2 regions of the Mycobacterium lacus genome follow, and region 1 is predicted to be linked to the other one. Evidence: riboswitches for the same ligand, from Rfam matches in the RefSeq annotation. Region 1 holds a riboswitch; the other holds the start of a gene.
The links. A riboswitch is a leader RNA that binds a small molecule or an ion and turns the genes downstream of it on or off. The one in region 1 is predicted to bind magnesium.
Positions count from the first base shown of each region.

Region 1 (5,136 bases):
GGGCACCGAGGCCGGCGGACACACCGGTGAGGTGGCGACCATGGTCCTGGTCCCCGAAGTCGTAGATGCCGTGGACCCGCTTCCCGTCCTGGCGGCCGGCGGGATCGCCCGCGGCCGCCAGATGGCGGCGGCTCTGGCCCTGGGCGCTGGAGGGGTCTGGTGCGGGTCGGTGTGGCTGACCACCGAGGAAGCCGAGACGCCCCCGGTGGTCAAGGACAAGTTCCTGGCCGCCAGCTCGTCGGACACGGTGCGGTCCCGGTCGTTGACCGGCAAGCCGGCGCGGATGCTGCGCACGGCCTGGACCGACGAGTGGGACCGGCCCGATAGCCCGGACCCCCTTGCCATGCCCCTGCAGACCGCTCTGGTCGCCGGGCCGCAGCTGCGCATCAACCAGGCCGCCAGTCATCCGGGCGCAAAGGCCCGAGAACTGGCGACCTACTTCGTTGGCCAGGTGGTCGGATCGCTCGATAGGGTGCGGCCGGTGCGCTCGGTGGTGCTCGACATGGTCGAGGAGTTCATCGACACCGTCGGGCGACTCGACGCGCTCGTTGATCGGTGACGCGGGGTGAGCACCACTCGGCGGCGCCGGGCCGTCAGCGACGAAGAAAAGTCGCGCCGGCGCGACGAGATCATGGCCGCAGCCAAAGAAGTCTTTGCCCGCAAGGGTTTTCACGCCACCACCGTCGCAGACATCGCCAAACAGGCCGGCCTCGCGTACGGCTTGATCTACTGGTACTTCGACTCCAAGGACGAGTTGTTCCACGCCTTGATGGCGGTAGAGGAGCAGGCGCTGCGCGCACATCTCACGGCGGCGCTGAACGGGGCCGGCGGGCCGGTCGACGGCGCAGGGGGAGAGGCGTCGCTTCGGGCCTTGTTGGAGGCCTCCGTCCAGGCCACGTTCGAGTTCTTCGAAGCCGACAGGGCCACCGTCAAGCTGCTTCTCCGCGACGCGTATTCGCTTGGCGACCGATTCGAAAAGCACCTGGGCGGGATCTACGAGCGGTTCATCGACGACATCGAAACCGTCATCGTCGCCGCTCAAGAACGCGGTGAAGTGGTGGCCGCCCCGCCCCGGATGGTGGCTTACACGCTGGCGGCGCTGGTGGGCCAGTTGGCCCACCGGCGGCTTAGCACGGACGACGACGTCACCGCCGCCCAGGTGGCAGACTTCGTCGCGTCGCTGGTGCTCGACGGGCTGCGCCCACGCTGACCGCGGCACCCACACCCATAGGGCGAGGTCAGGGACCCTGAACCTGGTTAACGGCTGTCAACACGCAATGTGGAACCGTAAAGATTCGGCCACGCGGACCGGATCACGTTGACCGCGCCGGGCTGGTCATGCATGATCGGTCGGGTAAGCACCTCGTTAGGTGAGGCGTCTACACGAATACAGGCCACTGACCCCGAACGTCGAAAGACGCCCCGGGTCAGGACAGCTCCTCCCGGCTTAAGGGTTGAGCCCAGGTGGCTTCCGGTTTACCGGACACGTCGTGCAGTGCCAAAGCTCTGACGAGTGGGGTGCGGATCCCCGACATTCGTCGGATTCTGTGCTCCTTTGCTCGGTGTTGTTCGTGCGGATGCCCGCACGTGTCGTGACCGCGAGGAGGTGAGGGACGTATGAGTTCCAGTGACAGTCCGGACCGATATCCGGGCTTTGTTTCGTCCCGATCCGGTCCCCGGCGCGACGTTCTCAGCTGAGTCGTCAAACAGCGTCCTTGGATCGGAACCGTTGCGGGACGGACCAAGTCAGTCCATATGTCCACGTTTCGATTTCCGCCTAGGAGGCGAGCATGACCGCAGCCCTGTACGACGAAGTAGTAACGGTAGCCCCCGCGCCCACGCTGCAGGTGGTGCGCGATGACACCCCCATTGCGGCCCCCGCGCCCAAGAAGGTGGCGCGCCAGGTCGACGCCCGACTCTTCGGTGCCGATGGGGACCCGCTGGTGGGTGGCGCCGCTCGTTTGCTGAGCATCCCGTTGCGTCACCTCTACGCGGCGCTGTGGCGCGTCGGCGTGCTCGAAATCCAGGCCTGATCCGATGGATCGCGAGGAATCGATCGGCTCCAAGGGGTTACTCGACCGCATGCGGGGTCGTGCGGCCAGGTGACCCCTTGGGGGCCGCGGCGTTGAATCATGGGATTTGTGCCGCTTAAGTAGAATCGACGTAGCGGCGTCGATCCGGCTATCACCGGGGAGCCTTCGGAAGAACAGCCCACTGGCCCAGTAAGGCCCGGTTGGCCCAGTAGAACCGAACGGGTTGGCCCGTCACAGCCGAAGTTGAGCGGTCACGCGTCGCGCGTGGCAAGCGGGGTGGTACCGCGGCGTTCACGCACCAGCATGGCGTCGTCCCCGGACCTGATCACAGGCGCGCAGCGCTCCTGCGCGAAGCGCCACAGGGCACAGGGGAGACGACGCGCTTTGACCAAGAACGCTGAGTTCAGGGCGTATCCGAAGCTGGCCGGCGGGGCGCCGGACTTCTCGGCACTCGAGCTGGAGGTGCTCGAGTACTGGTTCCACGACGACACCTTCCGCGCCAGCATCGCGCGCCGCGGTGATGCGCCGGAATACGTGTTCTACGACGGGCCGCCGTTCGCCAACGGGCTGCCCCACTACGGGCACCTGCTCACCGGCTACGTCAAGGACATCGTCCCGCGGTATCGCACCATGCGCGGTTACAAGGTAGAGCGCCGCTTCGGCTGGGACACCCACGGGTTGCCCGCCGAGCTCGAGGTCGAACGCCAGCTCGGCATCACCGACAAATCCCAGATCGACGCCATGGGGATCGCCGCGTTCAACGACGCGTGCCGGGCATCGGTGTTGCGCTACACCGACGAATGGCAAGAATACGTGACTCGCCAAGCGCGCTGGGTCGACTTCGACAACGATTACAAGACACTGGATCTCGGCTACATGGAGTCGGTGATCTGGGCGTTCAAGCAGCTGTGGGACAAGGGCCTGGCATACGAGGGCTACCGGGTGCTGCCCTACTGCTGGCGTGACGAAACCCCGCTGTCCAATCACGAACTCCGGATGGACGACGACATCTACCAAAGCCGCCAGGATCCCGCGATCACGGTCGGCCTCAAGGTGGTGGGTGGCGAATGGGACGGCGCCTACCTGTTGGTATGGACGACGACACCGTGGACCCTGCCGTCCAACCTCGCGGTTGCGGTCAACCCGGACGTCACCTATGTGCAGGTTAGGGTCGGTGATCGTCGTTTCGTGCTGGCCGAGGCACGGCTGGCCGCCTACGCCCGTGAACTCGGCGAGGAGCCCCAGGTGGTGGGCACCTACCGGGGCGCCGACCTGCTGGGCACTCGGTATCTGCCGCCTTTTGCCTACTTCATGGACTCGCCCAACGCCTTTCGGGTGCTGCCAGGGGACTTCGTGACCACCGAGGATGGTACCGGCATCGTGCATATGGCGCCGGCCTACGGCGAGGACGACATGGTCACCACCGACACGGTCGGCATCGTGCCGGTCACCCCGGTCGACTCCAAGGGCCGCTTCGACGCGACCGTCCCGGATTACCAGGGGCAGCACGTCTTCGACGCCAACGCGCAGATCATCCGTGACCTGAAGAACCAGGGCGGTCCGGCGGCCGTGAACGGTGCGGTGCTGCTCCGCCATGAAACCTATGAGCACCCCTACCCGCACTGCTGGCGCTGTCGCAACCCGCTGATCTACCGGGCGGTGTCGTCCTGGTTCGTCACCGTCACCAAGTTCCGCGACCGCATGGTGGAACTGAATCAGCAGATCACGTGGCACCCCGAGCACGTCAAGGACGGCCAGTTCGGCAAGTGGCTCCAGGGTGCCCGCGATTGGTCGATCTCCCGAAACCGCTACTGGGGCACCCCGATCCCGGTGTGGAAGTCCGACGACCCGGCCTACCCCCGGATCGACGTCTACGGCAGCCTCGACGAACTGGAGCGCGACTTCGGGGTGCGGCCGACCAACCTGCACCGGCCCTATATCGACGAGCTCACCCGTCCCAACCCGGACGACGCGAGCGGCCGCAGCACGATGCGGCGCATCCCCGACGTGCTCGACGTGTGGTTCGATTCGGGCTCGATGCCGTACGCCCAGGTGCACTACCCGTTCGAGAATGGTGACTGGTTCGACGGGCATTACCCGGGTGACTTCATCGTCGAGTACATCGGGCAGACCCGCGGGTGGTTCTACACGCTGCACGTGCTGGCCACCGCGCTCTTCGACCGGCCGGCGTTCAAAACCTGTGTGGCGCACGGGATCGTGCTGGGCTCCGACGGCCAGAAGATGAGCAAGTCACTGCGCAACTATCCCGACGTGACCGAGGTGTTCGACCGGGACGGGTCCGATGCCATGCGGTGGTTCCTGATGGCCTCGCCGATCCTGCGCGGCGGCAACCTGATCGTCACCGAACAAGGCATCCGCGAGGGGGTGCGGCAGGTCTTGCTGCCGTTGTGGAACGCCTACAGCTTCCTGGCGCTATACGCACCGAAAGTCGGTACCTGGCGCGCCGATTCGTCGCACGCGCTGGACCGCTACATCTTGGCCAAGCTGGCGGCGCTGCGCGACGACCTCACGGAGGCGATGGAGGTCTGCGACATCTCGGGGGCCTGCGAACAGCTACGCCAGTTCGCCGAGGCGTTGACGAATTGGTATGTGCGACGGTCGCGTTCGCGGTTCTGGGAAGAAGACGTCGACGCCATCGACACCCTGCACACCGTGCTGGAGGTGACCGCGCGGCTGGCCGCGCCGCTGTTACCGCTGACCACCGAGATCATCTGGCGCGGCCTCACCGGTGAGCGGTCGGTGCACCTGACGGATTGGCCGCGAGGCGACGAGCTACCCGCGGACCCCGATCTGGTCGCGTCGATGGACCAGGTCCGCGAGGTATGCTCGGCGGCGTCGTCGCTGCGTAAGGCCAAGAAGCTGCGGGTTCGCCTGCCGTTGCCGAAACTAACGGTGGCAGTGGATGATCCGCAGCGACTGAAGCCGTTTGCCGACCTGATCGCGGACGAGCTCAACGTCAAGCGCGTCGAACTGACCGACGCGATCGACAGCTACGGCCGGTTCGAGCTCACCGTCAACGCCCGCGTGGCCGGCCCACGGCTGGGCAAGGATGTGCAGGCCGCCATCAAGGCGGTCAAGGCGG
Region 1 covers NZ_AP022581.1:1,490,939-1,496,074, forward strand. Annotated here, with positions in the region: gene G6N24_RS06880 (NAD(P)H-dependent flavin oxidoreductase) at 1-559, shown strand, start outside; gene G6N24_RS06885 (TetR/AcrR family transcriptional regulator) at 566-1,210, shown strand; M-box (ykoK) riboswitch at 1,356-1,525, shown strand; gene G6N24_RS06890 (Rv1535 family protein) at 1,791-2,033, shown strand; gene ileS (isoleucine--tRNA ligase) at 2,418-5,136, shown strand, end outside.

Region 2 (5,136 bases), 370 kb from region 1:
GGGGACGCCGTAGTCGAGTCGCATCCTGCTGGAACCGCGGCGCGACCCGCCCCATCGGCATCGACGTCGCTGACCTGGTAGCTAACTGGCACGGCGCGTTCTCCCATCGGTTTTGGAAAGAGTACGCACAACGTTATGAAGTACGTCACAAAAACAGCTGCCACCTGGCTGTTCGATTACTGCCAATGTGCTGAAAGGCCCCAGTTTCCACTAGCCGCAGTTGACAAATGCGGCCCCGCCTATCCGGCAGCGGGAGGTCGCGCGACGAACGTCGGCCGGAAGCCGTATTGAGGGAGAGCCCGGCCAAATCCTTGGCCGGCCATGTTGCCGAATGGCATCCCGGGCATGCCGGCTGCCACCGTTGGAGGGGGCGCAACCATGGGTGTGCCGCCCAACGCGGAGGCTAGGGGGCTGGTCAATGGTGCTGCAGCGGTCCAGCTTGGGGGTACCGACAGCGCGCCGACGGCGCCCGCGTTGCCCAAACCACCCGATACCAGGCCGCCCAGCCCGCCGGTGGGCGTGGCTGGGCCTACCAGCGCGGTAGCGACCCCGCCAGCCCCAGCCGCTTCGATGCCCTCCTCGGCCGCGTTCGCGGCTGCCGCACCGCCGAGCAAGCCTAGAAAAGGCGCAATCGTGTTACTCGGCAGGAAAAGCCCGGACGACGCTATCGTGTTCCAGAAATTCGAGTTGGGATCCAACAGGGTCGCTAGTTCCTGCAGCAGTTCCTGTAGCCAGGTGGGTTCGGAACCCAACATGCCCAGAATTCCCGACTGCCCTGACGAGGGCGACAAACCGGACGACGAGAGTCCTTGCAACAGGTTGGGGATCGCCGACATCACCTGTGAGAGCGTCGACTGCTGGTTGCCCGCGGCTGTCGCGCTGGCTTGGGCGACCGCGGCCGACTGCGCGGCAAGCCCGGTCGCGTTGGTGGTCTGCTGGGGCTCGGCGAACGGGCTCAGTTGGGTAGCGACCGCCGAGGACCCCGCGTAGCCGTACATGGCCGCCGCGTCTTGGGCCCACATTTCGGCGTACTGCGCCTCGGTGGCCGCGATCGCGGGGGCGTTCTGGCCCAGAATGTTGGTCGCGATCAATGCCATCAGCTGGGCTCGGTTGGCGGCGACGACCGGTGGCGGCACGGTTGCGGCGAACGCCGTTTCGTAGGCTGCCGCCGCGGCCGTGGCCTGCGCGGCGGTCTGTTCGGCTTGCACGGACGTGGTACTCATCCAGGTGACGTAGGGCATGGCCGCGGCCGCCATCGACGCGGATGCCGGTCCGTGCCATTCTTCGCTGGTCAGCGCCGTGAGCACCGAACCGTAGGACAGCGCGGTGGCACGCAGTTCTGCAGCCAATCCGCTCCAGGCCGACGCGGCGGCCAACATGGGGCCCGAGCCTGCTCCGGAGTACATCCGCGCGGAGTTGATTTCGGGCGGCAGCGTTGCGAAATCCAGTGCGGCGGTCATCGTCGATCTCCTTGTTTGCTGGCTGAAGTGGCGTTGGCGGCCTCGGTTGCCGCATATGAACCTGCGCTGGTGTTTACAACAGTGACCAGCAGCTCGTGAGCGGCCAGCGCTGATCCCACGCCATCCAAGGCGCTGGCGGCCGCAGCTAAGCCCGGTGGATGCGTCATCACAAACGACATCGGGCTAAATCCTTACCGGAAGAAATCCAACCCGGGCCGGTAGCCATTTCCGCGCGAACTATTCACACGAGACCGCGAGGCGGACGCGTGAAATAAAGCCTTCGGAATAACCGGTTCAGAATGCGAAAACGGCGCCGGGGTCGGATCGGAACGAAATGGTCGTCGATCTCGAATACGGACTATCGCCGGGACTCACTTCGCTTCTCACCTCCTCACGGCCAGGGCACACGGGGATGCCGACGCGGTGCACATCGGGGATGAGGGACCAGCCAAATAGCCGGACGCGACACCCCTCTCGTCAGAGCTTTGGCACCACACGGCGTATCCGGCCGGTCAAGCCGGAAGCCACTTGGGCTCAACCCTTAAGCCGGGAAGAGCTGTCCTGACCCTGGGCGTCTTTCGACGTTCGAGGTCAGTGGCCTGTATCCGTGCAGACGCCTCACCTAGCGAGGTGCATGCGGAGCCCATCGTGGCACTCGAAGCGATGGGAGTCAACCCACTAGGCGGGCAAGGCAACACCGAGCTTGTAAATATGGGGTTAACCATTCGCTCGTCATGTACAACCGCCAACTCTCGTCAGCCGGCGGCCGGTGGGCGCGCCATGATCGTCGGCCGAAATCCGTATCGAGGACCACTGCCGAAGCTATGCGAGTAAACACCAGGAGCCGGCATACCGGGCACACCGGGCATGCCCGCACCTGCCTCCGGCACCGCAATGGTGCTAGTCGAGCCGGCGCCCGGGAGTGGGGTACCTGCGAGCTTTGCCACCTCGATGGCCGCCGTCCAGCTCGGCGGAACAGACAATCGCCCGACCAAGGCCGCCTGGCTGGAACCCGCCGTCACTCCCCCCAAACCCGATTGGGCGACCGTCGCCCCAGTCCACGCGGCGTCGGGAGCGGGGCCCATCACCGGGAAAGCGACCTCAGGCGCCCCGCCGAGGGCCACGGCGTTGATGTCGGACATCGCACCCGTGACCGCAGGCATGATAAGTCCGGGAGCGGTGTATCCGGCTGACACCAAACCGTTTACCAACGTGGAGTTAAGGAAGAGCCCGTACGGGTTTCCATCGTTTCCATCCAGGAAATTCAGGATGTCGGCGAGCAGGCCGGACCCGGGAATGGCGTCGAGTGGTGAGGCCGCAGCCGGTGACGCGAGTCCTTGCAAGCTCGCCGGCACCGCCGACATGAGGTGCGGCAGCTCCGTCTGCGTCAGGCTGCCCACGGCAGCGCCGGCTGCTTGGGTGACCGCGGCGGCCTGGCCGGCCTGCCCGGACGGGTTGGTGGTCTGCGCCGGTTCCGTAAACGGTGTGAGCGCCGCGGCCTCCGCCGAACTCGCGGCATACCCGTACATCGCTGTCGCATCCTGCGCCCACATCTCGGCGTATTCGGCCTCGGTAGCCGCGATCGCTGGTGTGTTGATGCCCAGGAAATTGGTGGCCACCAGCGCCAGCAATCGCGCACGGTTCGCCGCGACCACGGCCGGCGGCACCGTCATCGCGAACGCGGCCTCAAAAGCCGCCGCAGCCGCCGCGGCCTGACTGGCAGTCTGGGCGGCCTGCAGGCCCGTGACGCTCATCCACGTCACATACGGGGCGGCCGCGGCCGCCATCGCGGACGATGCCGGCCCCAGCCAGCCTTCGCTGACCAAAGCCGAGATGACCGATTCGTATGCCGTTGCGGTCAAATGCATTTCCGCGGCAAGGCCATCCCAGGCCGTCAGAGCAGCCAGCATTGGCGCCGAGCCGGGCCCCGAATACATGCGCAGGGAGTTGACTTCGGGCGGGAGCGCTCCGAAATCCATTGCCTGCACCTCCTTTAACCGACCTTCAACCGACCCCTAACCAACGGGCCTTGTTGGCCTCGGTGGCCGCATGCGAGTCGGCACCGATCACCAACATCGCGGGGATCTCCCCCGGATCATCCAGCGGCTGGTGGGCGTCCCATGATCGTCGGCCGAAATCCGTATCGCGGAGCGTTGCCGAAGCTGTGCCCGTAAATGCCGGGAGCGGGCATACCGGGCACCCCCGGCATGCCCGCCGCAGCTTCGGGGATAGCGGCGGAACTGGTCCAGCCGCCACCTGGGGCCGCAGCGCCGGCGTGGTTCGCCACCGCGGTCGCCTCCGTCCAGGTCTGCGGCACGGACAACCGCCCGACCAACGCCGCCTGGTTCGTGCCGGCCGAGACCGCGCCCATCCCCGGCGAGCCCGCGGTCAGCTCGCCCAGAACCGGCAAGCTTTCGGGGCTGGCCGGCGACAGCGCGGGTATCCACGTCGGGTTTCCTTCGCCGGAGCCCATGGGTGGCAATGGGGCTTGCTGTGCGCCCAGTGCTACCGCATTGAAGTCGGCCATTGCGGACCAAACGGCGGGGCCGACGATGGCGGGGCTGACGTACCCGGCCGACGTGAATCCGTTCACCAGGTTGGAACTCAAGAAGATGCCGTAGGGATTTCCATCGTTTCCATCCAGGAAATTCAGGATGTCGGCGAGGATGCCCGACCCGGGAATGGCGTCCAGTGGCGAGGCCGCCGCTGGCGATGCGAGTTTTTGCAGGCTCGCCGGCACCGCCGACATGAGTTGCGGCAACTGCGTCTGCGTGAGGCTGCCCACCGCACGGCCGCCCGCATGGGTGACCGCCGCGGCCTGGGAGGCCTGCCCGGACGGGTCGGTGGTCTGCGCGGGTTCGGTAAACGGCGGCAGCGTCGAGGCCGCCGCAGAGCCGGCGGCATAGCCATACATCGCCGCCGCATCTTGCGCCCACATTTCGCCGTATGCGGCCTCGGTCGCCGCGATCGCGGGCGTGTTCTGACCGATAAGGTTGGTCGCGACCAGCGCCGCCAACTGAGCACGGTTAGCCGCCACCTCGGCCGGGGGCACCGTCATGGCGAACGCGGACTCAAATGCACCCGCAGCCGCGGCTGCCTGACGGGCGGTCTGCTCAGCCTGCATGCCGGTGATGTTCATCCACGCCAGATAGGGGGCAACTGCGGCCGCCATCGACTCCGACGCCGGCCCCAACCAATCGTCGCTGGTCAGTGTTGAGATCACGGTCTCGTACGCGGCTGCCGTCGAACGCAGCTCTGCCGCAAGCCCATCCCAGGCCGTCACAGTTGCCAGCATCGGCGCCGAACCCGGCCCGGAGTACATGCGCAGGGAATTGATTTCCGGTGGTAATGCTCCGAAATCCATTGCCAACACCCCCTCAGCCGGCCGCGACCGAGTTGGCGGCTTCACCGGCCGTTGAGGCCGGCGATTCCGGTTGTGTCACAACGAAACACATCGAACTTCTCCTCAATACGGATAGTCCGACCCAGCTACGGGACCTTGGCCGCCGTGATTAAGTCGGGGTGCTGCCCCTAGCACGTGCGCCATGGCTGCGCTGTGTGCTGTAGGTGCTCGGCGCCAGCCGATTCAAACGGCGGCAGGAGTGCCGCGACCGGATCGGAGGGAAACGGTCATCGTTTTCGTACAGGCGGTATCAATTCGGCCAGTCCACGCCAC
Region 2 covers NZ_AP022581.1:1,865,690-1,870,825, reverse strand. Annotated here, with positions in the region: gene G6N24_RS08560 (PPE family protein) at 240-1,460, opposite strand; gene G6N24_RS08555 (PE domain-containing protein) at 1,457-1,639, opposite strand; M-box (ykoK) riboswitch at 1,923-2,097, opposite strand; gene G6N24_RS08545 (PPE family protein) at 2,216-3,439, opposite strand; gene G6N24_RS08540 (PPE family protein) at 3,556-4,824, opposite strand.
Region 2: linked by a shared signal. The riboswitch ahead of G6N24_RS08555 (PE domain-containing protein) and the one ahead of G6N24_RS06890 (Rv1535 family protein) in region 1 are both predicted to bind magnesium.